3 regions of the Enterobacter sp. I4 genome follow, and region 3 is predicted to be linked to each of the others. Evidence: predicted binding sites of a transcription regulator. Region 3 holds the regulator's gene; each other region holds the start of a gene.

Region 1 (10,744 bases), on a different contig from region 3:
TAATGGTTTCGCCGTCGATAGGCTCGCCGTTGGCTTTTTTCTCCTCCAGCCCCAGCGCCATACCGTTGACGATCGCCCCTATTTGCGGCTCTGTATTGTAGAACGACGCGTGGCGGCGCAGCATCTCGGTGCGTTGCGCCGCATCGGGATACAGTTTTTTTGCCACCGGCAGCATGCTTATGCAGAAGCCGAAGGATGCCAGGCGTTCAAAGCTCATTGAAGAGAGATTGTGCATCATCCACGCCCGCCAGCAGCGGCGCAGGTCCTTGCGGGTGAGTTTACGTTCTTCCATCAGAATTCATCCTCGTCGTCAGGGACAGGCGCTGAAGTTACGGCCCGCGGTGCTTCGGGCTTATAGCTGTAATGAATCAACGCCAGCAGGGCACCGACGATCACCAGCGCGACCATATTGAGCTTCAGAAAAACGATACAGACGAAGCCCACCAGGAAGTAGATGAGCATGGTGTAGCTTTTGATGATTTGCTTAAGCAGGATGGCAATACCGACGGCGGGCAGGATGCCGCCCAGCACGTTCATGGTGGAAAGGACGATGCGAGGGAGGCCGTCCATAAAGCCGCTGATGTACTGCGCGCCGAAAAAGACGGCGATAAAGGTAGGTACAAAGCGCAGCACAAAATTCATCGCCTGCGGCCAGATAACGCTGTTGAGATAAATACCGCGTTCATCGCCGTGTTCCAGCGCCACATCCGCACGATGGTTCCAGAACGAGTTCAGCACCATCATCGCGTTAAAGAGGATGGTTCCGGCGATACCAATAGTCGCCGCCAGCGCGACGGCGACCTCTGGTCCTTTGCCGGAAAGTATCCCCAGCGCAATGGCCGGATACGCCACAAAGTTTAAGTCTGCCGGCATCGAGCCGCCGGGCGTGACCATCGCGATATACACCGCCTGCACCGCTACGCCAATCATGATCCCTGTTTTGATATCGCCCAGGATCAGGCCAACCAGCATGCCTGAGATGAGCGGGCGGGAGATCAGATACCAGCCGCCTGTAAGCCCCAGAAGCCAAGGGCTGCTGAGGGCACCCAGGTAACAGAGCAGGCCAATTAACGCCGCTTCGATAATCATGGTCTGCTCCTTATTTCAGCTTCTGCCTGGCGTCCTGCCAGCTGTAAAAACCGGCGTCGGGAACCAGACGAAATTCAATCGCGTGTCCCTGCCCGGTTAGCCACTCGAAGGCTTCCGCTTCCTCGGCCGTTACTGACTGATTCGGGCCGATGGTGACCGCATTCGCCCGGGCGCTCATCGGCCCTACGTTAATTTTTCCGTTGCTGTTTTTCAGGCTAATGCCTGCCTGCTCTATGCGCCGTAGCGTGACGGGCGATTTGCCGATCACGAAATAGCGCTTCTCGCTGGCAATCACTTTTGGCAGTTTTTCTATGGCCGTTGCCGTATCAAACAGCCACACTCTGGTATCGGAAACGGCGCCTTTCATGACCGACGACAGCAGCGGATCGGCCGCAACGGCATCGTCGATGGCAACGATACCGTCACAGGGCAACTCCCTGGCCCAGCGCGTGATGAGCTGCCCGTGGATCACGCGATCGTCAATGCGTACAAAAGAAATACTCATATGCGGTTCCTTAAAAATCGTCTGTCTGTGCGGTATCTGCCGGTTTCGCCTGTGCCAGCGTCGGCAGCGTGAGTTCGATGAGCTTTGTGGCAGCAAGATGAACATCGCGCGCCATCATTACCTCGTCGGTTTGCAGCAGCATCGGGAAACTGACGCCCGCCACCACGGCAACCGGTGGCTGCGTGAGCGGATCGAATGCAGACTCGCAGGCCACGTTCCACGGCGTGCCGCTTTGCATATCGCATAACACCAGCACGCCGTCGGCGCCGGCGCTCGCCGCTTTCAGTGCGGTGCAGAAATCACGGCGAAAACCCGCTATTCCCCCCTGTTCGCTCAGGCAAACGGCCTGCACGGCAGGAAGGTCGCCGTAAACCATCCGGCCGCTCTCCAGCAGCGCGGCGGCAAGCGGGCCGTGGGTCGCGACAATAAAATGAATCATCGTTAGCTCCTTACCCAGGCTTTAATGGTTGCCAGAGGAGAATTGAAAGAACCGGCTGACGGTGAAATGCGATATTCCCCCACGCTGGCCGGAATAATGAAGGTTTCGGCGTAGTGAACGACAAAGGGTTCAAAAGCGCCGGTAGGGCTGTCGACTATCGCTTCGTCACCCTCTACCAGATTCAGCACATTTACGCCGCCCCGGGTGTGATGCACAACGGGCTCGCTAAACCAGTGGCGGCGCGTTTCGATAAATTCACGCTCGTGCAGGCCGGTGCGCTCCTCGCGCCAGCGCTTTCCTTCCGCGATGGGCTCAAGCTGATTCACCAGATGTTGATGAACCCACTGCGTGTCGCGCTGCCAGTCGATGACCTTCTCGCCATGTTCCAGGTGGACCGGGCGCGGCAGGCCATCCATCCCCAGACGGCCCCAGTCCCACAGTTTGAAGGTGAAGATATATGGCGTAGCGCTAATTTCCAGCACCATGGTACCCGCACCGGAGCAGTGCACCGTGCCGGCGGGGATCAGGAAGTGGTCGTGTTTTTTCGCCGGGATCCGGTTAACGAACCGGGCGTCATCAAAAGGTTTTTCGCCACGCGCTGCACGCCTGAGATCCTCCATCATCGCCTGCGGATCGGTAGCCGTTTTGGTGCCAAGATAGACCACGGCATCGGGCCCGGCTTCCAGAATGTAATAGCTCTCATCCTGGGTATAGTGCATTCCAAACTGCTGCTGGATGTACTCGGTAATAGGATGGACCTGGAAACTCAGGTTCTGGCCACCCATGGTATCGAGGAAATCAAAACGGATCGGGAACTCCGCGCCGAAACGCGCGTGAACTTTCTCGCCCAGCAGAGCGCGCGGCTCAAGCAAGACCAGATCCTGAGAGGGGATCTCGATCCGCACTGCCCCAAAACGCAGTAACAGGCTGTTCTCCTCGGGCACGCAGTCAAAACACCATGCGTAATTGGGTGCAGAGGGATCGAGATCGAATTGCTGTTTCATCCACTGGCCGCCCCAGACGCCGGGATCGAAAAAGGGCACTACGCGAAAAGGCTGGGTGGTGGTCTGCTTAAGCCCGGCGCGAAGGGCCTCGCCGGTAACCATCGCGGGCTGGCTTGCCTGTGTTGTATCCAGTAAAAAATCGGCGCGCCCGAGCAGCGGCGTTTTGTGACGGTCGAAGACTCGCCACTCGACAAAAAAAGCCCGCTTGTAGCGACGAAGCATATCCTCTTGCTGATTCGCTGCCCCCCAGTTTCCCAGCTCGCCGCTGCGCATGCGCTGCTGGATCTCCCAGCGGGGAAGATCGGCGTATACCAGCACGTCGCCGGGGTGAATAAGCGATGCTCCGGGGCCGTAAATCACGATCGGCCCTTCAGCACCCTGGCTCACCTGGGTTTGCTGTGCCTCCAGACGCGCGGCGTCAAAAAATTCAGCGAGATGGTGGCAGGAGAGCACGCCAAAGACGCGATCGTCGGTGAGGTTCCGCGCAATCATCTCATGGATGGCCTGCTCGTCCTGCCGCGCCTGTTCGGCATTAATCGTCAGCGACGGGCGTAGCCGCGGCAGCAAATTGTCTTCAAGCTCGGCCATACGAACGCCCGGGTAGCACTCAATTACCAGTACCGTGCGGCCGTGCTGGTGAATTTTTGCCTCAATGATACGGGCAATCGCCTCCCAGCCTTGCCAGACGCTGTCGTCATAGCCGTGGATCGTCACCGTGGGGAATTTGTCGTAGGTGGTCATCTTGTCCTCCATAATCGTTATCTAAGGTTATTCGATTAACCTGATTTGAGAAGAGTGGTTAACGCGATTAACCCGCCATAAACGGCAATGCGATTCCGATCGGTAGCGTTAATGTGAAGAGACTCACAGGGAAAAATGCAAAAAATAGGTTATTCGATTAATCTTGAGTGAAACGGAAGGAGACAGCATGACGGGAATTACACTTGCAGACGTCGCGAAGCGCGCTGGCGTATCAACGGCAACGGTCTCAATGGTGCTGTGTAATAAAGGCCGTATTTCGCAAAATACGCGCGAGCGCGTGCTAAAGGCGCTGGATGAGACGGGCTATGTCTATAACCAGACGGCGGCCAATTTGCGTAACCGCAGAAGTAATCAGGTCGGACTGCTGTTGCACGATATCACCAACCCTTTTTACGGAGAGATGACGGCAGGGCTAAGTCATGAAATGGAGCGTCACGAGCTGATGCTTTTTCTGGCCAACAGCGAGGAGTCCGCAGAGCGACAGCAAAAGTTTGTTGATTCGCTGATGCGCAACAATGTGGGCGGCATGGTGCTTTGTGCCGCTCGCGAAACGCCACAGGCATTTTTTGACGGGCTTAAGCGGCGCAATATTCCGGCTATTATGGTCGTTCGTCCACTGAACGATGCGGATTTTGATTTTGTCGGCACGGACAACTTTTTAGGCACGCAGATGGCGACAGAGCATCTGCTCAGAATGGGGCATCGGAACATTGCGTTTATCGGGGGGAGCCAAAACTCGGGTTCGCGGGCCCAGCGTATCGGTGGCTTTACCAGCAAGCTGCTGGAATACGGCGTGACCCCAAATCCTGCCTGGATCAGGACGTCGCAGGCCAGCCAGAGCGACGGCGCGCGCGTAGCGGAGGCGTTACTGCTTGAGCATCCGAAGATCGGCGCTGCGATCTGCTATCAGGATATTGTGGCCCTCGGGGTGATGCAAAGCTTACGTAAGATGGGCCGTGAACCGGGTCATGATTTCGCGCTGGTCGGCTTCGATGATATTACCGAAGCGGCTCTGGTGCAGCCGGCACTGACCACCGTATCGGTGGCGGCTAAAGAGATTGGTCGTAAAGCGGGGGAGTTACTGTACAGCCGCATACAGGGGAATGACGAGCCCGCTAAGCGGATCATCCTGCCGCCCGCGCTGGTGGTGCGGGAATCATGCGGTTTTCGCTGACGATCATGTCTTTCACTGATATCTCTCCCTGTTTATCATTAAATTCTAATTATTGGCGTTTTCAGTGGCACCCTTTGCGAAGGCTGGTTAATCTGAAAACGGTTTACATCATTTTAACGTAAGAGAATAACTATGCATGATGCACAGATCCGCGTCGCCATTGCGGGCGCGGGTGGACGTATGGGCCGCCAGCTGATTCAGGCGGCACTACAGATGGACGGCGTGGCGCTGGGCGCGGCGCTGGAGCGTGAAGGTTCATCCCTGCTGGGTGCCGATGCGGGTGAGCTGGCCGGCACGGGCAGGACGGGCGTAACCGTTCAGAGCAGCCTTGACGCGGTGAAGGATGATTTTGATGTGTTTATCGATTTTACCCGTCCGGAAGGCACGCTGGCGCATCTGGCATTTTGTCGGCAGCACGGTAAAGGCATGGTCATCGGCACCACGGGCTTCGACGACGCCGGTAAACAGGCCATTCAGGATGCGTCACACGAGATTGCGATCGTCTTCGCCGCGAACTTTAGCGTAGGCGTTAACGTCATGCTGAAGCTGCTGGAGAAAGCGGCGAAGGTGATGGGCGACTATACCGACATTGAGATTATTGAAGCGCATCACCGTCATAAAGTTGATGCCCCTTCGGGCACGGCGCTGGCGATGGGCGAAGCGATTGCTCATGCCATGGATAAAGATTTGAAAGCGTGCGCGGTTTACACCCGTGAAGGCCATACCGGTGAACGCGTGCCGGGTACAATTGGTTTTGCTACCGTGCGTGCCGGGGATATCGTCGGCGAACATACGGCGATGTTCGCCGATATTGGCGAGCGCGTGGAGATCACCCATAAAGCCTCCAGCCGCATGACGTTTGCCAACGGTGCGGTTCGCTCCGCTTTGTGGCTGAAATCAAAAGGAAACGGTCTTTTTGATATGCGAGATGTCCTCGATCTCAATAATTTGTAAGCGTTATTACCCATCGTGATGTGGTTATTGCAGTCGTAATATGTTGATTGCATAGGGCAATAATTTATTGCCCTCTTATTTTACCATTTTGGTATGAAATAAATCACATGATTGCTATAAGCTTCAATCTTCCCTCCCTTTTGTGTGAAATGAATGTAAATTTTGACCATCTGGTCCACTTTTTAATGCTCTCATTTCAAAAATCTCATTAAACCTGCCGCGCAAGCGTTTTCCAGAATGATTTGCATGATCTTTTTGTCCGTTAAAACGTATTTCAGCAGCCAGGGCTGCAAAAGAATAAGCAAAAAAGCCGTTTTGAGTTGACTTTTACCCGGCAAATCCCCAGAATGCCGCCGTTTGCCAAAAATCCGCTGGCAACACATTTGCATTGATTCATGACGCGGTTATGAATTAATATGCAAATAAAGTGAGTGAATATTCTCTGGAGGGTGTTTTGATTAAGTCAGCGCTATTGGTTCTGGAAGACGGAACCCAGTTTATCGGTCGGGCCATAGGGGCAACGGGTTCGGCGGTTGGGGAAGTCGTTTTCAATACTTCAATGACCGGTTATCAAGAAATCCTCACTGATCCTTCCTATTCTCGCCAAATCGTTACTCTTACTTATCCTCATATCGGCAATGTCGGCACCAATGCTGCTGACGACGAATCTTCTCAGGTACACGCGCAGGGTCTGGTCATTCGCGACCTGCCGCTGATTGCCAGCAACTTCCGCAATACCGAAGATCTCTCTTCCTGGCTGAAGCGCCATAACATCGTGGCGATTGCCGATATTGATACCCGTAAGTTAACGCGTCTGCTGCGCGAGAAGGGTGCCCAGAACGGCTGCATCATCGCGGGTGATAACCTCGATGCGACGCTGGCGCTGGAAAAAGCGAAAGCCTTCCCTGGCCTGAACGGCATGGATCTGGCGAAAGAAGTGACCACGGCGGAAGCCTACAGCTGGACGCAGGGGAGCTGGACGCTGGAAGGCGACCTGCCGGAAGCGAAAAAAGAGAGCGAGCTGCCGTTCCACGTGGTGGCCTACGATTTCGGTGCCAAGCGCAACATCCTGCGCATGCTGGTTGACCGCGGCTGCCGCCTGACGGTGGTGCCGGCGCAAACGTCCGCTGAAGACGTGCTGAAGATGAACCCGGACGGCATTTTCCTCTCAAACGGTCCTGGCGATCCGGCGCCGTGCGATTACGCAATCGCCGCCATCAAGTCCTTCCTCGAAACCGATATTCCGGTATTCGGCATCTGCCTCGGCCATCAGCTACTGGCGCTGGCGAGCGGTGCGAATACCCTCAAGATGAAGTTCGGCCACCACGGTGGCAACCACCCGGTTAAAGATATCGACAACAACACGGTGATGATTACCGCGCAGAACCACGGTTTCGCCGTAGACGAAGCGTCAATGCCGGCTACCCTGCGCGTAACGCACAAATCGCTGTTCGATGGCACCCTGCAGGGTATTCATCGTACCGATAAGCCAGCGTTCAGCTTCCAGGGCCACCCGGAAGCCAGCCCGGGCCCGCACGACGCCGCGCCGCTGTTCGATCACTTTATCGAACTTATCGAGCAATACCGTAAGACTGCTAAATAATCAGGAGCCGAAAAGACCATGCCAAAACGTACAGACATAAAAAGCATCCTGATCCTTGGCGCTGGCCCAATTGTCATCGGCCAGGCCTGTGAATTTGACTACTCCGGCGCGCAGGCTTGTAAAGCCCTGCGTGAAGAGGGTTACCGCGTTATCCTGGTCAACTCTAACCCGGCGACCATCATGACCGACCCGGAAATGGCCGATGCGACCTACATCGAGCCAATTCACTGGGAAGTGGTGCGTAAAATCATTGAGAAAGAGCGTCCGGACGCGGTGCTGCCGACCATGGGCGGCCAGACGGCGCTGAACTGTGCGCTGGAGCTGGAGCGTCAGGGCGTGCTGGAAGAGTTCGGCGTGACCATGATTGGTGCAACCGCCGACGCGATTGATAAAGCAGAAGACCGCCGCCGCTTCGACGTGGCGATGAAAAAAATCGGCCTCGACACCGCGCGTTCCGGCATCGCGCACAACATGGAAGAAGCGCTGGCCGTTGCGGCTGAAGTTGGCTATCCGTGCATCATCCGTCCTTCCTTTACCATGGGCGGCACCGGCGGCGGTATCGCCTACAACCGCGAAGAGTTCGAAGAGATTTGCGAGCGCGGGCTGGATCTCTCCCCAACCAAAGAGCTGCTGATTGATGAATCGCTGATTGGCTGGAAAGAGTACGAGATGGAGGTGGTGCGTGATAAAAACGACAACTGCATCATCGTCTGCTCCATCGAAAACTTCGATGCGATGGGTATCCACACCGGCGACTCCATCACCGTTGCGCCAGCGCAAACGCTGACCGACAAAGAGTATCAAATCATGCGTAACGCCTCGATGGCGGTACTGCGTGAAATCGGCGTAGAAACCGGTGGCTCTAACGTGCAGTTCTCGGTGAACCCGAAAACCGGCCGTCTGATTGTTATCGAAATGAACCCGCGCGTGTCCCGCTCCTCCGCGCTGGCCTCTAAAGCGACCGGCTTCCCGATTGCGAAAGTGGCGGCGAAACTGGCGGTCGGTTACACCCTCGACGAGCTGATGAACGACATCACCGGTGGCCGCACGCCTGCGTCCTTCGAACCGTCCATCGACTACGTTGTGACCAAAATTCCACGCTTCAACTTCGAGAAGTTCGCAGGCGCGAACGACCGTCTGACCACCCAGATGAAGTCCGTGGGTGAAGTAATGGCGATTGGCCGCACGCAGCAGGAATCCCTGCAGAAAGCGCTGCGCGGCCTCGAAGTGGGCGCGACCGGCTTCGATCCGAAAGTCAGCCTGGACGACCCGGAAGCGCTGACCAAAATTCGCCGCGAGCTGAAAGACGCGGGCGCAGAGCGTATCTGGTACATCGCCGATGCCTTCCGCGCGGGTCTGTCCGTCGACGGCGTATTCAACCTGACCAACATCGACCGCTGGTTCCTGGTGCAGATTGAAGAGCTGGTGCGTCTGGAAGAGAAAGTCGCGGAGCTGGGCATCAACGGCCTGGACGCTGACTTCCTGCGCGTGCTGAAGCGTAAAGGCTTCGCCGACGCGCGTCTGGCTAAGCTGGCGGGCGTGCGTGAAGCGGAAATCCGCAAGCTGCGCGACCAGTATGACCTGCACCCGGTTTACAAGCGCGTGGATACCTGTGCGGCTGAGTTCTCCACCGACACCGCCTACATGTACTCCACCTATGAAGAAGAGTGCGAGGCGAACCCTTCCGTCGACCGCGACAAGATTATGGTACTGGGCGGCGGTCCAAACCGTATTGGCCAGGGCATTGAGTTCGACTACTGCTGCGTACACGCCTCGCTGGCGCTGCGCGAAGACGGTTACGAGACCATTATGGTCAACTGTAACCCGGAAACCGTGTCTACCGATTACGACACGTCTGACCGCCTCTACTTTGAGCCGGTAACCCTGGAAGACGTGCTGGAAATCGTGCGCATCGAGAAGCCGAAAGGCGTTATCGTGCAGTACGGCGGCCAGACTCCGCTGAAGCTGGCGCGCGCGCTGGAAGCGGCAGGCGTGCCGGTTATCGGCACCAGCCCGGATGCCATTGACCGTGCGGAAGACCGCGAGCGTTTCCAGCAGGCGGTTGACCGTCTGAAGCTGAAGCAGCCGGCGAACGCCACCGTAACGGCCATTGAAATGGCCGTTGAGAAGGCGAAAGAGATTGGTTACCCGCTGGTGGTACGTCCATCCTACGTGCTGGGCGGCCGGGCGATGGAAATTGTCTATGACGAGGCCGACCTGCGCCGCTACTTCCAGACGGCGGTAAGCGTCTCCAACGATGCGCCGGTGCTGCTTGACCGTTTCCTCGACGACGCGGTTGAAGTGGACGTTGACGCCATCTGCGACGGCGAAATGGTGCTGATTGGCGGCATCATGGAACATATCGAGCAGGCGGGCGTTCACTCCGGTGACTCTGCATGTTCTCTGCCAGCGTACACCCTGAGCCAGGAAATTCAGGACGTGATGCGCCAGCAGGTGCAGAAGCTGGCCTTTGAGCTGCAGGTACGCGGCCTGATGAATGTCCAGTTTGCGGTGAAAGACAACGAAGTCTACCTGATCGAAGTGAACCCGCGCGCGGCGCGTACCGTTCCGTTCGTCTCCAAAGCAACCGGCATTCCGCTGGCCAAGGTGGCGGCGCGCGTGATGGCGGGCCAGACGCTGGCTCAGCAGGGCGTGACTAAAGAAATCATCCCGCCGTACTACTCGGTGAAAGAAGTGGTGCTGCCGTTCAACAAATTCCCGGGCGTTGACCCGCTGCTGGGGCCAGAAATGCGCTCTACCGGGGAAGTGATGGGCGTAGGCCGTACCTTTGCAGAAGCGTTCGCCAAGGCGCAGCTGGGCAGTAGCTCCACCATGAGAAAATCGGGCCGTGCGCTGCTCTCCGTTCGCGAAGGCGATAAAGAGCGCGTGGTTGACCTGGCCGCCAAGCTGCTGAAACAGGGCTTCGAGCTGGATGCAACCCACGGTACGGCGATTGTGCTGGGCGAAGCGGGGATCAACCCGCGTCTGGTGAACAAGGTGCATGAAGGTCGTCCGCACATTCAGGACCGCATCAAGAATGGCGAATACACCTACATCATCAACACCACCGCCGGCCGCCAGGCGATTGAAGACTCCAAGCTGATTCGCCGCAGCGCGCTGCAGTACAAAGTGCATTACGACACCACCCTGAACGGCGGTTTCGCAACGGCCATGGCGCTGAATGCGGATGCCACCGAGAAGGTCATTTCGGTGC
Region 2 (10,744 bases), 1.3 Mb from region 3:
TACAGTTCAGACCGCTGCGGAAGAACGCGTTCAGCATCTCGGTGCCTTTCACGATCTCCAGCGTGTACATTCCCGAATAGAACACCAGCAGCTGCACGTACAGCGGCGTGCCGCGAAACACGTAGGTAAACAGCCAGATCGGGAACTGGATAAATTTATTGTTCGACACGCGGCCAATGGCCAAAAACACCGCCAGAATGCCGCCCATTACTACCGAGGAAATCAGCAGCCACAGCGTGATCGCCACGCCCGTGAAGCGGTAGCCGTCCGTCCACAGCAGGGATTTCCAGTACTCCTGAATAATCTCAATCACAGGTCAGCCCTCTTCACACCCACGGAGTAGCGACGTTCGAGCAGAAGCAGCACACCATTGGAGACGGTTGTAAAGACCAGATAAATCACGCCGCAGACCACCGCAAAGTAGAACGGTTCCCAGGTGCTCTTACCCGCCAGCTGCGTGGCCTTCACCACATCTTCCAGACCCAGCAGGGAGACCAGCGCCGTCGCCTTGAGAATAACCTGCCAGTTGTTACCGATGCCCGGCAGCGCGTAGCGCATCATGGCCGGGAACATGATCCGACGGAACGTTTGTGAAGAGGTAAAACCGTAGGCGGTCGCCGCTTCAATGTGCCCTTTCGGGACGGCCATGTACGCGCCGCGGAAGGTTTCAGTGAAGTATGCGCCGTAGATAAAGCCCAGGGTAATGATGCCGGCCACCATCGGATCGATATCGATCTGATCCATGCCGACGGCATCCGTCACGCCGTTAAGCGCAATTTGCAGCCCGTAAAAGATCAGCAGCATCAGCACCAGGTCAGGAACGCCGCGAATCAGCGTGGTATAGCCTTCAAATATCAGCGCCAGCGGTCTGTTGGCCGATAACTTTGCCCCCGCGCCCGCCAGGCCTATCAGCACCGCCAGCACCACGGAGCTGATAGCCAGCTCAAGGGTGACAAGCGCGCCCTGTAAAATAACGCCAGAAAATCCGTACAGCATACCGCCTGCCCTGTCGTCTCGTGAGTGGTGGAACCGTGTCTTTTCCCCTCCCGCAGCGGGAGGGGCCGCACGTTATCAGACGGGGCGATTAGCCGCCGTAAACATTAAAATCGAAGTACTTTTTCGCCAGCTTGTCGTAGGTGCCGTCCGCGCGCATCTCGGCAAACGCTTTGTTCAGGGCTTCACGCAGTTCATTGTCTTCTTTACGCAGGCCCATACCGGTGCCGACGCCGAACAGTTTTTCATCCTTAATGGACGGACCGCCGAACTTGTAACCTTTACCCACCGGCTGTTTCAGGAAGCCTTCGCTCGCCGCGACTTCGTCCTGGAACGCCGCATCGATACGGCCTGCCGTCAGGTCAGCGTAGATATTTTCCTGGCCCTGATAGGAGACGATTTCGATCCCTTTCGGCGCCCAGTGCTCATTGCCGTAGGTTTCCTGGGTGGTGCCCTGCAGTACGCCCACGCGTTTGCCCTTCAGCGAGTCGATAGATGGCTGAATGTCGGAAGATTTCGCCACAACCAGACGTGAATCGGCCGCATAGAGTTTGTCGGTGAAGGCAATCTCCTGCTGGCGTTTTTCCGTAATAGAGAGGGAGGACATGATCACGTCGATTTTTTTCGCTTTCAGAGACGGGATCAGCGCGTCAAGCGGGTTTTCAACGTAGGTACATTGCGCTTTAATGCGTTTGCACAGCTCGTTAGCCAGATCGATGTCAAAACCGACCAGTTCACCCTTCGCATTCTTGGATTCGAAAGGCGCATAGGTGGGGTCAGTACCAATACGAATTTTCTGCGGGATTGCTGCGAATGCCGCGGTGGCGCTGGAAAAGGCCAGTACCAGAGAAAGTGACAACACCAGTTTTTTCATATCTGTCCTCAACAAACTGTCTTAATACGAGATTTTTACGACCACGGGGTGACGTTAATGTGCCATTAATCCCCTCATTCAGGCAAAGATTAATGCCGCCGGGCGGGAATTTTTGCATTTTAAATGCTTAACTATGCACGAAGCGATCCAATACGGTGCACCAGCTGCACCATATTGGATCATCAGCACCCGCAATGCACCAAAACAGAGCATTGCCGTCGGGCGTTAGTCACCGTAGACGTTAAAATCGAAATATTTCTTCGCCAGTTTGTCGTAGGTTCCGTCTTTACGCAGCTCGGAGAAAGCTTTGTCGAAGGCGGCTTTCAGCTCGGTATCATCTTTACGCAGGCCAATACCTGTGCCATCACCAAAGTATTTTTTATCCTTCACGGACGGGCCGGCAAAGGCGTACTCTTTCCCCGCAGGCTGCTTCAGGAAGCCTTCGCTTGCGGCAACCTCATCCTGGAACGCCGCGTCCAGACGGCCCGCCGCCAGGTCAGAGTAGATCAGATCCTGGTTCTGATAGGCGACCACATCAACGCCCTTCTCGCGCCAGTTGGCATTTGCGTAGCCTTCCTGAGTCGACCCCTGAAGCACGCCAACATGCTTGCCTTTCAGGGAGTCGATGGTCGGCTGGATCGGTGAGCCTTTCGCGGCAATCAGACGTGAATCGGCCGCGTAGAGCTTATCGGAGAAGGCGATCTCCTGCTGACGTTTTTCCGTGATGGAGAGTGAAGAGATAATCGCATCAATTTTCTTGGCTTTCAGCGATGGGATCAGCGCGTCAAAGTCACTGCCCACCCACGTGCATTTCACTTCCATGCGCTTGCACATCTCATTTCCCAGGTCGATATCAAACCCAACGAAATCGCCTTTCGCATCCTTCGAAGAGAATGGCGCGTAGGTTGCGTCCGTACCGATACGAACCGTCTGTGGAAGCGCTGCATAGCTACCTGCTGCCGCACTCAAGCCCACGAGCAAAGACAGAGCCAGAACCGTCTTCTTCATACATTTACCCTCAAGAACCGTGATTTTATTATGGTTTGCGTTGTGTGTTGTGTTGCAGGCTGCTCTTGCAGGTCTTATGCCACATTGCCGTCGGGCTAAAACTACGACGTTAAATATGTTAATAAAACGTTGCGATACTGCCTTAATGGTGAAAGATAGCAGGTCTGCCGAACGAACCGGAAAGAGAAAAAGGGAAAAAGCGAATTAAATGTCGAGGATATGATCGCGGTTGCAGTTTTGCCCTGTAACAGGGCAAAACAACTTTTCATGCACCCTGTCGGTGCATTCCTTCACGCCCCGTGCCAGCGGGTAAAGAGATCTTCCGGCAGGTCGATATCGAACTGATCCAGCACGCGATTAACGGTCTGATTAATGACGTCATCCAGCGTTTGCGGGCGATGGTAGAACGCCGGGACCGGCGGCATAATCACGGCGCCCAGTTCGGCCGCCTGCGTCATCAGGCGCAGATGCCCCAGGTGCAGCGGGGTTTCCCGCACGCAAAGAACCAGAGGGCGACGCTCCTTCAGCACCACGTCTGCCGCGCGCGTCACCAGCGTGTCGGTATAGCTGTTCACAATCCCGGAAAGGGTTTTAATGGAACAGGGCAAAATGACCATACCTGCGGTTTTAAACGAGCCCGAAGAGATGCTGGCAGCGATATCGCGCGCATCGTGGACAACGTCAGCCAGGGCCTGAACGTCGCGCAGCGAAAGGTCGGTTTCAAGAGAGAGGGTCTGGCGCGCCGCCTGGCTCATCACCAGATGGGTTTCCACGTCGGCAACGTCACGCAGCACCTGTAACAGCCGGACGCCATAAATGGCGCCGCTGGCACCGCTGATCCCTACAATGAGTCGTTTCATGATTTTCGCCCTTGCTGATTTCAGGGCAGACTGTGCAGGATTTTACGGGGAGTTGCAAGTGAGGGCGAACGCCCTCACCTGCGTTAGCATCAACCTTCGTTGTGCATCTCTAAGCTTTCGAGATCGTTTTGCAGCTGGACGGCTTTCGCGTCGTCGTTACGCAGCGAATCCAGGTAATCGAGATACTGCTGGTCAACGTCTTTGGTCACGTAGATCCCGTTAAACACGGAGCATTCGAACTGCTGAATATCCGGGTTCTCGGCGCGCACCGCGTCGATAAGATCGTTCAGATCCTGGAAAATCAGGCCGTCGGCCCCGATGATCTGACGAATTTCGTCCACTTCGCGGCCGTGAGCAATCAGCTCGGTGGCGGTAGGCATATCGATGCCGTACACGTTCGGGAAGCGGATTTCCGGTGCCGCAGAGGCGAGATACACCTTCTTCGCCCCGGCCTCACGCGCCATCTCGATAATCTGCTCGGACGTAGTGCCACGCACGATGGAGTCATCCACCAGCAGCACGTTCTTATCGCGGAACTCGGCACGGTTGGCGTTCAGCTTGCGGCGCACGGATTTACGGCGCAGCTGCTGGCCCGGCATGATAAAGGTGCGGCCAACGTAGCGGTTCTTCACAAAGCCCTGACGGTACGGCTTGTCCAGAATGCGGGCGATCTCCAGCGCGATGTCGCAGGAGGTTTCCGGGATAGGAATGACGACGTCGATATCGAGATCGTCCCACTCGCGGGCAATCTTCTCACCCAGCTTCGTGCCCATGTTCACGCGGGCGCTGTAAACGGAGATCTTGTCGATGAACGAGTCAGGACGCGCGAAGTAAACGTATTCAAACAGGCACGGGTTGCTGACCGGGCTGTCGGCGCACTGGCGTGTGAACAGCTGGCCCTTCTCGGTGATGTAAACCGCTTCGCCCGGCGCAACGTCACGCAGAAATTCGAAGCCCAGCGTATCCAGCGCCACGCTTTCGGAGGCAACCATGTACTCGGTACGGCCATCGCCGAGCTCGCGCTTGCCGAGCACCAGCGGGCGAATCCCGTTTGGATCGCGGAAGGCCACCATGCCGTGGCCGATAATCATCGCCACGCAGGCGTACGCGCCGCGGATCAGGCGGTTAGTCGCAGCAACGGCGGCAAAGATGTTATCGGCTTCCAGCGGATAGTGACGGAAGTTATCCAGCTCGCTGGCAAAGATATTGAGCAGGATCTCAGAATCAGACGTGGTGTTAATGTGGCGACGTTTCTCTTCAAACAGCTTTTTACGCAGCTCGTGAGCGTTGGTCAGGTTGCCGTTGTGGGCAAGCGTGATGCCATACGGGGAGTTAACGTAAAAAGGCTGAGCCTCGGAGGCGCTGGAACTGCCAGCAGTAGGATAACGAACGTGACCGATCCCCATATTACCTTGCAGACGCTGCATATGGCGGGCTTCAAACACATCGTTTACCAGGCCGTTCGCCTTGCGTAAACGGAAGCAGTTGTTTGCATCAATGGTGATGATACCCGCAGCATCCTGCCCACGGTGCTGAAGCACCGTTAACGCGTCATAAATCGACTGGTTTACCGGCATGAAACCGGCGATACCGACAATACCGCACATTCGTCTTTTCCTCGTTAAGCCACATCTCAGAGCTTACGCCCTGGGCAAGAAACTCGACGAGCTTTGCAGATAGTCAAAGAACCATCTGATGATGAAGCTGAACTCCGGAATAAGCTGCGACTTCTGCCAGTCTTCGCTTTTGGAGAACCCGGTAAAGGTATCCAGGAAGAACAGGATCGCGGCCACAATCAGCACGCCTCGCAATGCGCCAAAACAGATGCCGAGCACCCTGTCCGTTCCGGACAGACCGGTTTTCTCGACCAGCTGACCTATCACGAAATTAACAATAGCGCCGACAATCAGCGTCGCGATAAACAGCACCGCGATGGCGATTCCGTTTCGGACCAGTTCATCTTCAAAGCCCGTGAACCAGACAGACAGGTAAGTGTAGTAATGACTGGCAACAAAGAAAGCACAACCCCAGGTTACCAGCGATAACGCTTCACGAACAAAGCCACGGATCAGGCTAACCAGACAGGAAAAACCAATCACCGCAATGATGGCGTAATCAATCCAGACCATATATGTCCCACGATTTAACGCCCTGTCATCCAGTTCGGGGCGCATTCTAACAGAAAAAGAAAACGTTTGCGTAGGGATTTCCTTCCCGCGCGTAAATAAAAAAGGCGCTGAAAAAATGTTCAACGCCCCTCCGCCTGACGTCTCTGTGGACGTCTGCTTTATCCCCCTCACCCTAGCCCTCTCCCCAAAGGGGAGAGGGAATTATTTGCACCCTCTCCCCTTTGGGGAGAGGGCCGGGGTGAGGGAAACCTTATCAGTTCGCGCTGTAGTTCATCACCACACCGCTCAGCCCGGAGATCTGCTTCAGTTCGCCAAGCGATCCTTTCAGCTTATCTTTGGACGCATCCGGCCCCACGAGGATGCGGGTAATTTTACCCTGCACCGGCGTGGTTGGTGAAGTATAAACGCGGTATCCCGCGCCGCGCAGCTTACTCACGATCTCATTGACCTTGTCGGCATTCTTCAACGCACCCAGCTGTACCACGTAGGCTTTACCCGTCGGGGCTGCCTCCTGCTGGGCCTGTTTTGCCGGTGGCGGCGCTTCTGATGCCGCAGCCAGCTGTTCGGCCGCTTTATCACGCTGCGGTTTAGGCTGCGTTTTCTCTACCGGCTTCGGTTTTTCAACCGGCTTAGGCTGCTCTGCCGGTATGGGATCGATTTCAACGTTATTGTTCGCAGCCAGACGCGACGGGTCAAGGGATGGCGCTGCGGCATCGCCTGCACGCACCTCTTCCGCTGCGCCTTCAGGCGGCTGGGCAGGCAGCGCCTGCGTTGCCGCTGGCAGCATGTCGGGCTCGTCGCGGTCGCCCGGTTTAGGTACTAGCGGAATGGCCGCAAATTCATCCTGGTAATGCTTTTTCTGCCCGTCGAGCAGCCCGGGTAGAATAATCACCCCGAGCGCGACCAGCACAATGGTTCCTGTTAAACGGTTCTGAAACTTACTCGCCACCGGTTCTCCCCGCCTCCATCACTTCCATGACATGTGCCACCGTGTGGAACGATCCACACACCAGCACGGTATCTTCTGGTTTAGCCTCCGCCATCGCGGCGCGCCAGGCCGAAACCACACTGCTGTAGATTTCGCCTTTGCCGAGATGTTCCATCAACTGTTCGGCAGTCGCACCACGCGGCCCTTCCAGAGGTGCACAATACCAGCTATCGACCACACTCTCCATGCAGGCCAGCGTACCGCCGATATCTTTATCATGAAGCATACCGATAACCGCCAGCACGCGCCCGGTTTTTGGTAAGGATTTGAGACGGCCTGCGAGGTACGCCGCGGCATGCGGGTTATGCGCAACATCCAGAATCAGACGCGGTGACTCACTCACAATCTGAAAACGCCCCGGCAGCAGCGCGTTGCTGATGCCGTCACGGATCGCCTGCTCGCTCACCGTTAACCCGCTGGCACGCAGTGCCGCCAGCGCGGTCGCCGCGTTGGGCTGCGGTACCTGCGGCAGCGGCAGGTTATCCAGCACGCCCCGTGCATCGCTAAAGCGCCAGCTTTGGTCCTGAACCTCATAGTGCCAGTCCACGCCACGACGCAGCAGCTGAGCGCCCTTCTCTCTCGCCACGTCAGCGATAGTGTGGGGCATGTCCGGCTCGCCGACCACGGCAGGCTTATTCGCCCGGAAAATACCGGCCTTTTCACGTCCGATGCTTTCACGGTCGGGGCCCAGCCAGTCGGTGTGGTCCAGCGCGATGCTGGTGACGACGGCAACATCCGCATCCACCATATTGGTGGCATCCAGACGCCCGCCCAGCCCGACTTCCAGAATTACCACGTCCAGCTGCGCCTGCTTAAACAGCCACAGCGCCGACAGGGTACCGTACTCAAAATAGGTTAATGAGGTATCCCCGCGCGCGGCTTCGATAGCGGCAAACGACGCCGTATGGGCCGATTCCGCAAGCTCGGCGTTCTGCACCCGCACGCGCTCGGTATAGCGCACCAGATGCGGAGAGCTGTATACGCCAACCCTGTAACCCGCCGCCATCAGGACAGATTCCAGGGTGCGGCAGGTGGTCCCTTTACCGTTAGTGCCGGCAACGGTAAACACGAAAGGCGCGGGTTTCTGCACGTCGAGACGCGCGGCAACCTGGCTTACGCGCTCAAGGCCCATGTCGATGGTTTTACTGTGCAGGTTTTCCAGATAAGAAAGCCACGCGGCCAGGGGCGACGTGGCTTGAGGAATGCGTTTATTTTCCATGATGCCCGGTTGTCATAAGCGGTTTAGAAAGCAAAAGGGCAGCGCCAACCGGCCCTGCCCTTTTCAGTTATCAGGCCTCGGGTTCCTGATCCGGTACCACCACGCCCTCGCGCGGCTCGTCCGGGCTCGGCGACGGCAGATTCATCAGCTTCGCCAGGACGCTTGCCAGTTTAAGGCGCATTTCCGGGCGGCGGACGATCATGTCGATAGCGCCTTTCTCAATGAGGAACTCACTGCGCTGGAAGCCCGGCGGCAGTTTCTCACGTACGGTCTGCTCGATAACGCGTGGACCGGCGAAGCCAATCAGCGCTTTTGGCTCAGCGATGTTCAGGTCGCCCAGCATCGCGAAGCTTGCAGAGACGCCACCCATGGTTGGGTCGGTCAGTACGGAGATGTACGGCAGACCGCGCTCCTGCATTTTCGCCAGCGCAGCAGAGGTTTTTGCCATCTGCATCAGGGACATCAGCGCTTCCTGCATACGCGCACCGCCGGAGGCGGAGAAGCAGATCAGCGGACAGTTGTCTTCCAGCGCCTGCTCAACGGCACGCACGAAGCGCGCACCCACCACGGAGCCCATAGAGCCGCCCATGAAGGAGAACTCGAACGCGGCGGCAACAACCGGCATGTCATGCAGGGTGCCTTTCATGACGATCAGCGCGTCTTTCTCGCCGGTCTCTTTCTGTGCAGAGGCCAGACGATCTTTGTATTTTTTGGAGTCGCGGAACTTGAGCACGTCTTTTGGCTCCAGTTCGCTGCCCAGTTCTACCAGAGAACCTTCGTCCAGCAGGCTATGCAGGCGGTTGCGCGCCGACATACGCATGTGGTGGTCACACTTCGGACACACCTCAAGATTGCGTTCCAGCTCTGCACGATACAGAACCTGGCCGCAGCTATCACACTTCGTCCATACCCCTTCAGGAATGCTCGCTTTACGCGTCGGGGTAATGTTGCTTTTAATTCGTTCAATCCAGCTCATTGATAACCTTTCTGCCTGAACCTGGTCGTATGCCAGTTTTGCTGTAAGAGGCGAATAATGCCATTTTTGCCTCCAACAGACCATGAATGTTGCACATTAAAACATAACAGCCCGAAACTTTGGATAAAAAAGTGGTCGAACCGCCAGCGTGCACTTACTTCGCCTGCTTTGCCGCCGCGCGTCGGTGACGAATGATTTCGATAACGCCCGGCAGTACGGAAAGCACAATAATCGCTACAATCAGTAACTTAAGGTTTTCCTGAACTACAGGCAGATCGCCAAACAGGTAGCCCGCATAGGTAAAGAGCAGCACCCACAGCAGCGCGCCCACCACGTTGTACATTGCAAAATGACGATAGGACATGTGGCCCATTCCCGCCACAAACGGGGCAAACGTGCGGACGATAGGCACAAAGCGGGCAAGAATAATGGTCTTACCGCCGTGGCGCTCATAAAAGGCGTGGGTCTTGTCTAAATAGCTGCGGCGGAAAATCTTCGAGTCCGGGTTACTGAATAACCGTTCCCCAAATACCCGTCCAATGGTGTAGTTGACCGCATCGCCAATAATCGCCGCAACGATCATCAGCGCGACCATCAGATGAACGTTCAGGTCATTGGTTGGCAGCGCGGATAACGCGCCTGCCACGAACAGCAGTGAATCGCCCGGCAGGAATGGCGTGACGACCAGACCGGTTTCACAGAACAGAATGAGGAACAGAATGGCGTAAACCCAGACGCCATACTGCGCGACCAGCTCCGCCAGGTGAACATCAATATGCAGGATGAAATCAATCAGAAAACGTATTACGTCCATATTGTCTAAGCCTTAATTGCACCTTTGTTTAGTCCGCTAAAAACAGCGGGCCCATTGGCGGTTTTGGCAGGTCAAACCGGTCCGGATAATCCACCGAAACCAGATACAGCCCTTCCGCTTTCGCCGTTGCTGCCGCAAGCGTTCTGTCCTTCGCTGCCAGCAGTTCTGCAATCCAGCTCTCCGGCTGGTGTCCGGCGCCCACTTCCATCAGGCTGCCTACAATATTCCGCACCATATGATGTACAAAGGCATTGGCTTTGATATCTACCACCACATACGCGCCATAACGACTGACGCTAATATGCATAACGTTACGCCACGGCGTACGGGACTGACACTGCACCGCACGGAACGACGTAAAGTCATTTTCACCAATCAGACACTGCGCCGCACGCTGCATACGTTCTGCATCGAGCGGTTCATAAAAATGCGTCACGCCCTGGCTTAGCACCGCCGGGCGCAGGCGCTGGTTGTAGATGACGTAACGGTAGCGCCGCGCCGTCGCGCTGAAACGCGCGTGAAAATCATCCGGCACAGCTTTAACCCAACGCACCGCGATGTCACCAGGTAAATTCGCATTTACGCCCAGCGTCCAGGCCGCGTCTTTGCGCACGGCGGTAGTTTCGAAGTGCACCACCTGTCCCGTGCCGTGAACGCCCGCATCGGTGCGGCCCGCGCAGAAGACGCTTATCGGTTCATTCGCCACCTGAGAGAGCGCTTTCTCCAGCTTTTCCTGGACGCTGCGCACCTCATTCTGACGCTGCCAGCCATAATATTTACTGCCGTCGTACTCGATGCCGAGGGCAATTCTGTGGACCGGCTTTTGTTCCACTTCTGACATCAGTACAGGTACTCCTGTACCAGCTTCTCGGCAATTTTGACC
Region 3 (10,744 bases):
TGTTTACTGGTATTGTGCAGGGCACTGCCAAAGTGGTGTCCATTGATGAAAAACCAAATTTCCGTACTCACGTGGTTGAGCTACCTGAATATATGCTCGACGGCATCGAAACCGGTGCGTCGATTGCGCATAACGGCTGCTGCCTGACGGTAACCGAAATTAACGGTAACCGGATCAGCTTTGATTTAATGAAAGAGACGCTGCGCATTACTAACCTCGGCGAGCTTGTGCCGGGCGATATCGTAAACGTCGAGCGTGCGGCTAAGTTTAGCGACGAGATTGGCGGGCATCTGATGTCGGGCCATATTATGACCACCGCAGAGGTGGCGAAAATTGTCACCTCGGAAAATAACCGTCAAATCTGGTTTAAGGTGCAGGATCCGTCATTAATGAAATACATCCTCTATAAAGGATTTATTGGCATCGATGGGATTAGCCTGACCGTAGGTGAAGTGACGCCAACGCGTTTTTGCGTGCATTTAATTCCTGAAACGCTGCAGCGCACAACGCTCGGAGCAAAAAAGCTGGGGCAGCGCGTGAATATCGAAATTGATCCCCAGACCCAGGCGGTCGTGGATACCGTTGAGCGCGTGCTGGCGGCGAAAGAAGCGGCGATAATAAAGGCCGTGGAAGAAGAATAAAAAATAACCCCGGGTAGCCGGGGTTATTTTTTTAGCGGGCCACCCGCAGGCCGTGCTCAATGCCCCGGCTAAACACCACCTGCCATAGCTGTATATCCCGCGCGCGGAACGCGCCAGCGCAGGCATTCAGGTAATAGCTAAACATTCGTTTGAATCGTTCCGAATAGTTGTCGGCAATTTCAGGCCACGCGGCCTGGAAACGCTCGTGCCACGCCATCAGGGTGGTATCGTAATCTGCGCCAAAGTTATGCCAGTCTTCCACGATGAAATGCGGTTCGCTGGCGTTCGCTATCTGGCGTACGGAGGGTAAACAGCCGTTCGGGAAGATGTATTTATTGATCCAGGGATCCACATTGTTGTCGGTGCGCTTAGAGCCGATGGTATGTAACAGGAAAATACCGTCAGGCTTCAGGTTACGGTCGGCCACCTCAAAATAGGTTTTGTAGTTCTTCGGACCCACGTGCTCGAACATGCCAACGGAAACGATGCGGTCAAACTGCTCGTTCAGGTCACGGTAATCCTGAAGCCGAATATCAACATCCAGGCCCAGGCAGCGCTCCTGCGCCATCTTCTGCTGTTCGGCCGATATCGTGACGCCCACCACGCTGACGCCGTAATGCGTCGCCATAAACCAGGCGAGACCGCCCCAGCCGCAGCCAATGTCCAGCACCCGCATGCCGGGCTGCAGCTGCAGTTTGTCGCAGATCAGCTGTAGTTTATCCTGCTGCGCCTGTTCCAGCGACGTTGCTTTTTTCCAGTATCCGCAGGAGTACTGCATTAACGGGTCGAGCATCCGGCTGAACAGATCGTTACCCAGGTCGTAATGCTCTTTGCCGACGATCCACGCCCGCTTTTTACTTTGCAGATTGAACAGGCGAGCGGAGGCGATACGCAGCGTATCTTTGAAGTGACGAGGGAGCTGATTTTCAAGACCGGCGCGTAATACGCTGGAGAAGAACATATCCAGCCGTTCACACTCCCACCAGCCGTCCATATAGCTTTCGCCCAGCCCTAACGATCCCTCCTGCAAAACGCGTTTAAAAAAATCGGGATGTTTAACCTGGGGATCGGAGGGGGATGAGCCATTAATCGTAATGCCCGCACGTCCCAACAGTTCACTGACGATCCGGGACCAGTTATCGTCCGGAACGCTGACTTCTTCTATACACGATGAACTCATAGCTTCTCCATCACCTTGCTGTGATCAGAACCTTAAAACAGCGTAGACGCTTTTTTTGGTTTGTGAGAAATCTCACGGTAAATGCCCGCGAGGCTAATATCCGACGTAGAACAGAGGAAGGGAGATTTCCCTTGCCGAAAAGCCGTCCATGGTAAAACGGGAGCGCTCCGGCTCCCGTTAACACTTAATATTTATCGTATTTAATCGAACCAAATTTAGTATAGGCCTCTAAATTTGGTGATTCAACAGAAAATTGTTAGCAACCTAATCACTGGTTTTTAACATAATTTCCTGTGCAATCAGGCGTGCGACGTTTCTCTGTGCGCGTCTTGATTCTGCTCACGATGCGCTGATGACTGCATGCGATAGCCCAGACCTGCCAGCGCAACGGTGGCCAGCATGACGCTGGTGGTCGTGAGCAGCGGTGTTGCAATCAGCGCGGAGACCACCAGGCTTGCCAGGAAGCACAGACCCAGCTGCAGGGTATTTTGCAGCGCGGCAGCGCGGCCCGTCGCCTGCGGGAACGGGCGCAGCGCCTGAGCCACAACGATAGGGTAGATGGCACCGTTTGCGATCGCCATGACGCAGAACGGAATCAAAATTTCAGCAAGCCCGGCGCCCGGAATAAAGCCAACGGCCCAGGTCGCGATCACGCTTAACGCGTAGAGCACCAGCAGCCAGGGAAGCATCTGCTGGCCTTCCCATTTTTGCAGCGCGGCGCGACAGCCGTAGCCGCCCACCAGGAAGGCGATGGTCTGCGGAACGTAGCTCAGGCCGATAGCCGCCGGGCTGTAGCCCATGTCATGCAGAATAAACGGCGAACCGGTCAGCCATGCGAAGAAGCTGGCGGAGCAGGCGGCGTAAATCAGCACGTTGCCGCGATAGGCCTTAGCCCGCAGTAAGGAGGTGAAGGTGACCGGCTTCGCGTCCGGATGCGCCTCTTTTTTATGCGCAGGCTTAAGCGCAAACGCGGGCAGCATCAGCACCAGCGTGATGGCGAACAGCGTGGCGAAAATGGCCTGCCAGTCGAAGTGTGCCAGGATCCAGCTGCCCAGCAGCGGGGCGAGCGCCGGCGACAGGCCAACCAGCGGCATAATGGTGGCGAAAATACGGTTAGTGCGCGAGGCCGGATAATAGTCGGTAACCAGCGCCTGCCACGTGACCGCTGCGGCGCAGACCCCGACTGCCTGAATGAAGCGCAGCGCCAGTAGCCAGGCGGCATCGCGAACCCACAGCATGCCCAGACAGCCAACGGCAAATATCGCCAGCCCCAGCAACAGAACGGGCTTACGGCCAAAACGATCCGACAGCGGTCCCCATAGCAGCTGCGCAAAAGCGAAGCCTGCGAGGAACAGGCTCAGGCTGGCGCTGATGGCGGCGGCAGGGGTTTGCAAATCTTCCTGCATCGCGGCGAACGCGGGCAGATACATGTCGGTCGCCAGAAAGCCCAGCACGCTTAAGCCGCCGAGCCAGACTAAAAATCCTTTCCTGGGTTGCACTATTTATTCTCCTGAGGAGGCAGGTGTACGTTGCCGCAGAGTGTAGGGAGTGCAAAGCGGCTTGTGAAACGCTAATATTTGGCGAGTGCATTCAAAAATTTTGCAGGCAGAAAATGTGGTCAGATTATTCCCTTGAAGTGGTCGATGCCGTGGCCCGTAACGGCAGCTTTACCGGTGCCGCGCAGGAGCTGCACCGCGTTCCCTCGGCAATCAGCTATACGGTGCGGCAGCTGGAAGAGTGGCTCGCGGTCCCGCTGTTCGAGCGGCGCCATCGCGACGTTGAACTGACGCCCGCCGGGGCGTGGTTTTTGAAAGAAGGGCGGTCTGTTATCAAAAAAATGCAGATCACCCGCGAGCAGTGCCAGCAGATCGCTAACGGCTGGCGCGGACACCTTTCCATTGCGGTGGATAACATCGTTAAGCCGGAGCGTACCCGGCAGATGATCGTCGATTTTTATCGCCATTTTTCCGACGTTGAGCTGCGCGTTTCGCAGGAAGTGTTCAACGGGGTCTGGGATGCGCTGGCGGACGGCCGGGCAGAGATGGCGATAGGCGCCACGCAGGCCATCCCGGTTGGCGGGCGCTATGCGTTTCGCGACATGGGCATGCTGAGCTGGACTTGCGTCGTGGCGCGCGATCACCCGCTGGCGGCGATGGAGGGGCCGCTGAGTGACGACACGTTACGCAACTGGCCGTCGCTGGTGCTGGAGGATACCTCCCGTTCGCTGCCCAAGCGCATTACCTGGCTGCTGGACAATCAGCGCCGGGTAGTCGCGCCGGACTGGGAGTCGTCAGCCACCTGCCTGAGCGCGGGGCTGTGCGTTGGGATGGTGCCGGTACACGTTGCGCGTCCGCGCATCGACACGGGGGAGTGGGTGGCCCTGACGCTGGAAAATCCCTTCCCGGACGCAGCCTGCTGTCTGACCTGGCAGCAAAATGACGTATCGCCCGCGATGGCCTGGCTGCTGGATTATCTGGGAGACAGCGAAACGCTGAACCGGGAGTGGTTACGGGGACCAGCGTAGCTGGCCCCGAGAAATGATTAACGACGGTAGTCGCGGAACGGGCCGTCCGCAACGGAGCGGCGTTCAATCAGGCGCGGGTGGACTTCAATGGACTGGGACTGTTCACGCTTGTTGACGATCCTGTCCATCAGCATATTGAAGGCCGTTTCACCCAGAGAGTCTTTCGGCTGGTGAATGGTGGTCAGCGCCGGGGTGAAGAAGCGGGCGTTGCGCACGTTATCATAGCCGATCACCGAAATGTCCTGCGGCACGCGCAGGCCCAGCTCGTCCGCCGCACAGAGCGCGCCCATCGCCATGATGTCGCCGCCGCAGAACACCGCGGTAGGGCGATGCTGCTGGGAAACGATCTGCTGCATGGCGCGGTAGCCGGACTCCGGCTCGAAGTCGCCCTGCACGATCCAGTTTTCCGGCACGACGATCATCGCTTCTTCCATCGCCTTCATAAAACCGGCCAGGCGGCCAGCGCCGGTGTTGCGCTCCAGCGGGCCCGGGATCACGCCAATTTCGCGGTGACCGCGTTCCACCAGGTAACGACCCGCCATGTAACCGCCTTCGAAGGCGTTATCAATCACCGAATCGGTGAAATCGGCGCGCGCTTCGCCCCAGTCCATCACCACCATTGGAATGTGGCGATACTCTTCCAGCATGGAAAGGACCGACTCAGGGTATTCAGAACACATCACCAGCAGGCCGTCCACGCGCTTTTGCGCCATCATCGACAGGTAAGCGCGCTGTTTCTCAATGTTGTTCCACGCGTTGCCCAGAATCAGGGTGTAGCCTTTCTGGAAGCAGTTTTTCTCAACGGCTTCGATGATTTCAGCAAAGTAGGCCGCTTCACTGCTGGTAGCCAGCAGGCCAATCGATTTCGTGTGATTAACCTTCAGGCTGCGCGCAACGGCACTCGGCGAGTAGTGCAGTTCTTTGATCGCTGCCCACACGGCATTACGCGTCTCTTCTGCGACGAAACGCGTTTTGTTAATAACATGTGATACGGTTGTAGTGGAAACGTTTGCGCGTTTTGCTACGTCTTTAATTGTTGCCATTAAATGTCACTCCAGACCATATCCTAAGCTCCTGAAAAACTTGAAGGTAAACGTTTGCCTTCTCTCACCCTTATTACGCAATCTTGAGTTGCGACACGCCGGGAAAACGACACAGGACGTCAGGAGGGGGTCAATGGCCGGTACGCTAATAAATTTAGCGTGGAATTTTGTCCTATCTTGATGAAAAGGGGAAGAGGTAAAGTGGATATCCGCTTAAATCCTGGAAGATTTTTGACCTGAACTGTGTAAAAATGAGCAGGCTCACTTTTCGTAGGGTGAATAAAAGGAGAAAAATTGATGAGTACCGATCTTAAGTTTTCGCTGTTTACCACCATTGTTGTTCTTGCTCTTATCGTTGCGGGTGGTTTAACCGCTGCGCTGCACTGATTCAGACGGGGGAGAGCTTTCTCCCTCGCTTTGTGCGATTGTTACCCCTCCGGCAAAAATCTTTTGCCAAAATGTTAACTTCTCATTTTTTGTGATTGATGTCATGCTTTTGACTTCTTAATTCTGTGTCGCGTTATGGCACGGTTTCCGGAGTTCATTCATGAAAATCAATTTTCCACTGCTGGCCCTGGCGATTGGCGCTTTTGGGATTGGCACCACTGAGTTTTCCCCAATGGGGTTATTGCCTGTTATAGCCCGGGGCGTGGACGTCTCAATCCCTGCGGCCGGTATGTTAATCAGCGCCTACGCGGTTGGCGTGATGGTAGGGGCGCCGCTGATGACGCTGCTGCTTTCGCACCGCGCGCGCCGCAATGCGCTGATTTTCCTGATGGCGATTTTCACCCTGGGGAACGTGCTTTCCGCGATTTCACCGGATTACACCACCCTGATGCTCTCACGCATTTTGACCAGCCTTAACCACGGCGCGTTCTTCGGGCTGGGATCGGTTGTGGCCGCCAGCGTGGTGCCAAAACATAAGCAGGCCAGCGCGGTGGCCACTATGTTTATGGGGCTGACCATCGCCAATATCGGCGGCGTGCCCGCAGCCACCTGGCTGGGTGAGACGATCGGCTGGCGTATGTCTTTCCTCGCAACCGCGGCGCTCGGCGTAATTGCGATGGTGGCGCTGTTCTTCTCTCTGCCGAAAGGGAGCGCCGGTGAGCGTCCGGAAGTGCGTAAAGAGCTGGCTGTGCTGATGCGTCCTCAGGTGCTTTCTGCGCTGCTCACCACGGTGCTGGGAGCAGGGGCGATGTTTACGCTCTACACCTATATCTCCCCGGTGCTGCACGATATCACCCACGCGACGCCGGTATTTATTACCGCGATGCTGGTGCTGATTGGCGTGGGCTTCTCCATCGGTAACTATCTTGGCGGGAAGCTGGCGGACCGCTCCGTCAGCGGGACGCTGAAGGGTTTCTTAACCCTGCTGATTGCGATCATGATTGCGATCCCGTGGCTGGCGCGTAACGAAGTGGGTGCCGCAATTGCCATGGTGGTGTGGGGCGCAGCGACTTTTGCCGTGGTACCGCCGCTGCAGATGCGCGTAATGCGCGTCGCGCACGAGGCTCCTGGGCTCTCTTCTTCGGTCAATATCGGTGCGTTTAACCTCGGCAATGCGCTGGGCGCGGCTGCCGGCGGGGCGGTCATTTCCGGGGGGCTGGGCTACAGCTTCGTTCCGGTGATGGGCGCAATCATTGCCGCACTCGGCCTGCTGCTGGTGCTGATGTCCGGTCGCAAACAGCCTGAAGCAGCGTGCACCGCTGAATAAACAAAAACGCAGAAGGGTCTCCCCTTCTGCGTGTCTCTTACGCGGCGAAGTTCTTCGCAACAAACTCCCAGTTAACCAGTGCCCAGAAGTGCTCCAGGTAGTTAGGACGCGCGTTACGGTAATCGATGTAGTAAGCGTGTTCCCACACGTCCACGGTCATCAGCGGCGTTGCGCTGGTGGTGAGCGGGGTGCCTGCATTTGAGGTGGAAACGATAGCCAGTTTTCCATCGGCCTCCTTCACCAGCCAGGTCCAGCCGGAGCCGAAGTTTTTAACCGCGGCGTCGGTAAACTTCGCCTTGAACTCGGCGAAGCTGCCGAATGCGGCGTTAATGGCTTCGGCCAGCTCGCCGGCTGGCTCTCCGCCAGCATTGGGTGCCAGGCAGTGCCAGTAGAACGTATGGTTCCACACCTGAGCGGCGTTGTTGAATACGCCACCGTCTGAGCTGCGCACGATCTCTTCCAGCGTTTTGCCTTCAAAATCGGTGCCCTTGATCAGGTTATTCAGGTTGGTGACATAGGTCTGGTGATGTTTGCCGTAATGGTACTCCAGGGTTTCCGCAGAAATGTGCGGGGCCAGGGCGTCTTTTGCATACGGTAGTGCAGGTAATTCGAACGACATTGCTTCTCTCCTTATAGTTTTATACGTTGCCAATAACCCTACAGACAACATGGACAGAATAGCAAATTGAAAGGGTATGCAAAAGAGGAACTTACCCTGCCACGGATGCGGCAGGGCAGGGTTTAGCGGATGGTTTTCGGCGTCATGACGCGTCGCGCGCCCACGTAGTGGCGCACCCAGTAATCTTCGCTGAGAGAGGTGATCTGAATGTCCCGGCCGCTGCGCGGTGACTGGATGAACTTACCGTTACCCACGTACACGCCAACGTGGTCAGCCGTGCCGCGTCCCTGGGTGCGGAAGAACACCAGGTCGCCGTTTTGCAGTTCGCCACGGTTAACCGGGGCGGCGTCGCGCAGATGGTACATTTCGTTTGCGGTGCGCGGAATGCGGAATTTCACCAGATCCTTATAGGCATAATAAACCAGCCCGCTACAGTCAAAACCGGTGCGCGGGGAGGTGCCGCCCCAGCGGTACGGTTTACCAATTTGCCCCATCAGCTTATTCATCGCCGTTTTTTGCGCCTTCTGCATGCGAACCTTATGCGCGTCGGCCAGCTTCGTCACTTTTGTGCATTTGGTTTTATGGCCTTTGCGCACGATGCATTTTTCGGAAGCGGATCTGGCGGCAGTGCGGGTGGTGTTGCGCGTGCTGGAGCGGAGCGTTTTTGATGTGGTGGAGGCAGTCTTCTTCGTTTTCGCGGTGGATTTCTTTTTAACGGTTTTGCCGGTGGTTTTTTTCTTTTTTTCTGCGTTTTTTGCCAGATGCGTTTTTTGTACGGCAGAGTGTCGCGCCTGTTCAGAGGCGTTCGCCGCTGGCGCAAATGAGAGTGTGGTAAACAGTAAAGCACAGAGCGTCATCGAGATTTTCGTTATCCGCGCCACTGGGCAGTCCCCTGATGAATGCAGGCTATCAATAATACCCGCGTATGATTTACAAAACGTGTCGATTCTAATCCAAAAAATCAGAATAAGTTAATAGCATTTTTCATTCTCAAAAGCTGTTTCGTTAGCAAGTGCAAAAAAATTCATCGTTCTGTAGCAGAATTGTTCGCTCCCTGAGCAAATCCGCGCTGCGGGCAGCGATAAACGACATTAGCAATGCATCTTTACGCGATAGCAGATAAAATAATGAGACGTGACAAAAATGTTATTTTCCGATGTCGGCCTGACCCGCTACAATGTCAGACTGATGCCGTAACAGAAGTTAAAGGAAGCAAGACATGAGCACCACTATTGAAAAAATTCAGCGCCAGATCGCTGAAAACCCAATTCTCCTGTACATGAAAGGTTCTCCGAAGCTGCCAAGCTGCGGCTTCTCCGCACAAGCGGTTCAGGCGCTGTCTGCCTGTGGTGAGCGTTTTGCTTACGTTGATATCCTGCAAAACCCGGACATTCGCGCTGAGCTGCCAAAATACGCAAACTGGCCTACCTTCCCACAGCTGTGGGTTGACGGTGAACTGGTTGGCGGATGCGACATCCTGATTGAAATGTATCAGCGCGGCGAACTGCAGCAGCTGATCAAAGAGACCGCGGCGAAGTATAAAACCGAAGAGCCGGACGCAGAATAAGTTTTCTGCGCGGACAAAAAAGCGACCTCAGGAGGTCGCTTTTTTTATGCCTGCTCTTCGCTGTCGCCCATCGGCAGGGGCCAGCCGCCCAGACGCTTCCAGCGGTTGACGATCTCGCAGAACAGCTCCGCCGTACGCTCGGTGTCGTATAACGCGGAATGCGCCTGGGTGCCGTCAAACGCAATACCCGCCGTGATGCAGGCTTTGGACAGCACGGTTTGGCCCAGCGCCAGGCCGCTCAGCGCGGCGGTGTCGAACGTGACGAACGGATGGAATGGGTTACGCTTCAGCGAGGCGCGTTCCGCAGCGGCCATCGTGAAGCTGTGATCGAACGTGGCGTTGTGGGCGACCATAATGGCGCGGCTACAGTCACTCTCTTTCATGCCCTTGCGCACCATTTTGAAAATGGCGTGAAGCGCCTCGTATTCACTTACCGCCCCGCGCAGCGGGTTTGTCGGATCGATACCGTTAAAGGCCAGCGCCTCCGGCTGTAGGTTTGCCCCTTCAAAGGGTTCAACGTGGAAATGCAGCGTGGTGTCCGGTACAAGCCAGCCCTGTTCATCCATCTTCAGCGTGATGGCGGCAATCTCAAGCAGCGCATCGGTTTTAGCGTTAAATCCGGCTGTTTCAACATCAATGACAACGGGATAAAAACCACGAAAACGGTCGCACAGACCGGTAAATTGAGCATTATCGGACATCAGGGTCTCTTACAAGGGGAAAAAAGCAGTGCGTATTATGGCAAATTTTGAGAGGCGATGCAGCAAAACAACGGGCGCATAGTGCGCCCTGCGGGATCAGTTGCCCAGACCACGACCAGCGTCTTTGGCTTCGATCAGTTCGATTTTGTAACCGTCCGGATCTTCAACAAAGGCAATCACGGTGGTGCCGCCTTTAACCGGGCCCGCTTCACGGGTGACGTTACCGCCGCTGCTGCGGATGCGTTCGCAGGCTTCGGCCGCGTTATCCACTTCCAGCGCAATATGGCCGTAAGCCGTACCCAGCTCGTAGCTGTCTACGCCCCAGTTGTACGTCAGCTCAATGACGGCTTCATCAGACTCCGGACCGTAACCCACGAACGCCAGGGAGTATTTATATTCCGGGTTTTCGCTGGTGCGCAGCAGCTTCATGCCCAGAACGTTAGTGTAAAAATCGATGGAACGTTGCAGGTCGCCAACGCGCAGCATGGTGTGAAGTAGGCGCATAATTTCCTCAGTTTGGATTATCTTTTTGAACAGAAACGATGTTTTAGTATAGCGGCGAAATGTCGCCGCTATCAATGTGCAATGCGGGATTAGAGAGAAGGGTAGTCGGTGTAGCCTTCCGCGCCGCCGCCGTAGAAACTTTCAGGGCGCTGCGGGTTCAGCTCCGCTTTCTTCTGCAAACGGGCAACCAGATCCGGGTTAGCAATGTAATCGCGGCCAAAGGCTACGGCATCGATCAGACCCTTGCCGAT

Evidence for each region. Region 3 encodes PurR, which represses purine synthesis genes. Its sites were predicted from a motif close to CANGCAAACGTTTGCNTG; they were not measured.
Region 1: the regulator PurR is predicted to act here: its motif matches at 6,146-6,163, upstream of carA (glutamine-hydrolyzing carbamoyl-phosphate synthase small subunit).
Region 2: the regulator PurR is predicted to act here: its motif matches at 5,920-5,937, upstream of cvpA (colicin V production protein).

What each region holds. Positions count from the first base shown of each region.
Region 1 covers NZ_JALBUO010000002.1:433,512-444,255, reverse strand. Annotated here, with positions in the region: gene MOQ06_RS14365 (PTS system mannose/fructose/sorbose family transporter subunit IID) at 1-292, opposite strand, end outside; gene MOQ06_RS14360 (PTS sugar transporter subunit IIC) at 292-1,089, opposite strand; gene MOQ06_RS14355 (PTS sugar transporter subunit IIB) at 1,100-1,594, opposite strand; gene MOQ06_RS14350 (PTS fructose transporter subunit IIA) at 1,605-2,033, opposite strand; gene MOQ06_RS14345 (class I mannose-6-phosphate isomerase) at 2,036-3,778, opposite strand; gene MOQ06_RS14340 (LacI family DNA-binding transcriptional regulator) at 3,966-4,973, shown strand; gene dapB (4-hydroxy-tetrahydrodipicolinate reductase) at 5,106-5,927, shown strand; gene carA (glutamine-hydrolyzing carbamoyl-phosphate synthase small subunit) at 6,382-7,530, shown strand; gene carB (carbamoyl-phosphate synthase large subunit) at 7,549-10,744, shown strand, end outside.
Region 2 covers NZ_JALBUO010000001.1:1,213,823-1,224,566, reverse strand. Annotated here, with positions in the region: gene MOQ06_RS05805 (ABC transporter permease) at 1-313, opposite strand, end outside; gene MOQ06_RS05800 (histidine ABC transporter permease HisQ) at 310-996, opposite strand; gene hisJ (histidine ABC transporter substrate-binding protein HisJ) at 1,085-1,867, opposite strand; gene argT (lysine/arginine/ornithine ABC transporter substrate-binding protein ArgT) at 2,093-2,875, opposite strand; gene MOQ06_RS05785 (UbiX family flavin prenyltransferase) at 3,166-3,735, opposite strand; gene purF (amidophosphoribosyltransferase) at 3,825-5,342, opposite strand; gene cvpA (colicin V production protein) at 5,376-5,864, opposite strand; gene dedD (cell division protein DedD) at 6,118-6,813, opposite strand; gene folC (bifunctional tetrahydrofolate synthase/dihydrofolate synthase) at 6,803-8,071, opposite strand; gene accD (acetyl-CoA carboxylase, carboxyltransferase subunit beta) at 8,142-9,047, opposite strand; gene MOQ06_RS05755 (DedA family protein) at 9,202-9,861, opposite strand; gene truA (tRNA pseudouridine(38-40) synthase TruA) at 9,890-10,702, opposite strand; gene MOQ06_RS05745 (aspartate-semialdehyde dehydrogenase) at 10,702-10,744, opposite strand, start outside.
Region 3 covers NZ_JALBUO010000001.1:2,496,458-2,507,201, reverse strand. Annotated here, with positions in the region: gene MOQ06_RS11875 (riboflavin synthase subunit alpha) at 1-641, shown strand, start outside; gene cfa (cyclopropane fatty acyl phospholipid synthase) at 673-1,821, opposite strand; gene punC (purine nucleoside transporter PunC) at 2,121-3,320, opposite strand; gene punR (DNA-binding transcriptional activator PunR) at 3,434-4,345, shown strand; gene purR (HTH-type transcriptional repressor PurR) at 4,363-5,388, opposite strand; gene MOQ06_RS11850 (YnhF family membrane protein) at 5,686-5,775, shown strand; gene MOQ06_RS11845 (MFS transporter) at 5,936-7,102, shown strand; gene sodB (superoxide dismutase [Fe]) at 7,140-7,721, opposite strand; gene MOQ06_RS11835 (C40 family peptidase) at 7,844-8,602, opposite strand; gene grxD (monothiol glutaredoxin 4) at 8,941-9,288, shown strand; gene rnt (ribonuclease T) at 9,333-9,989, opposite strand; gene gloA (lactoylglutathione lyase) at 10,086-10,493, opposite strand; gene MOQ06_RS11815 (alkene reductase) at 10,583-10,744, opposite strand, start outside.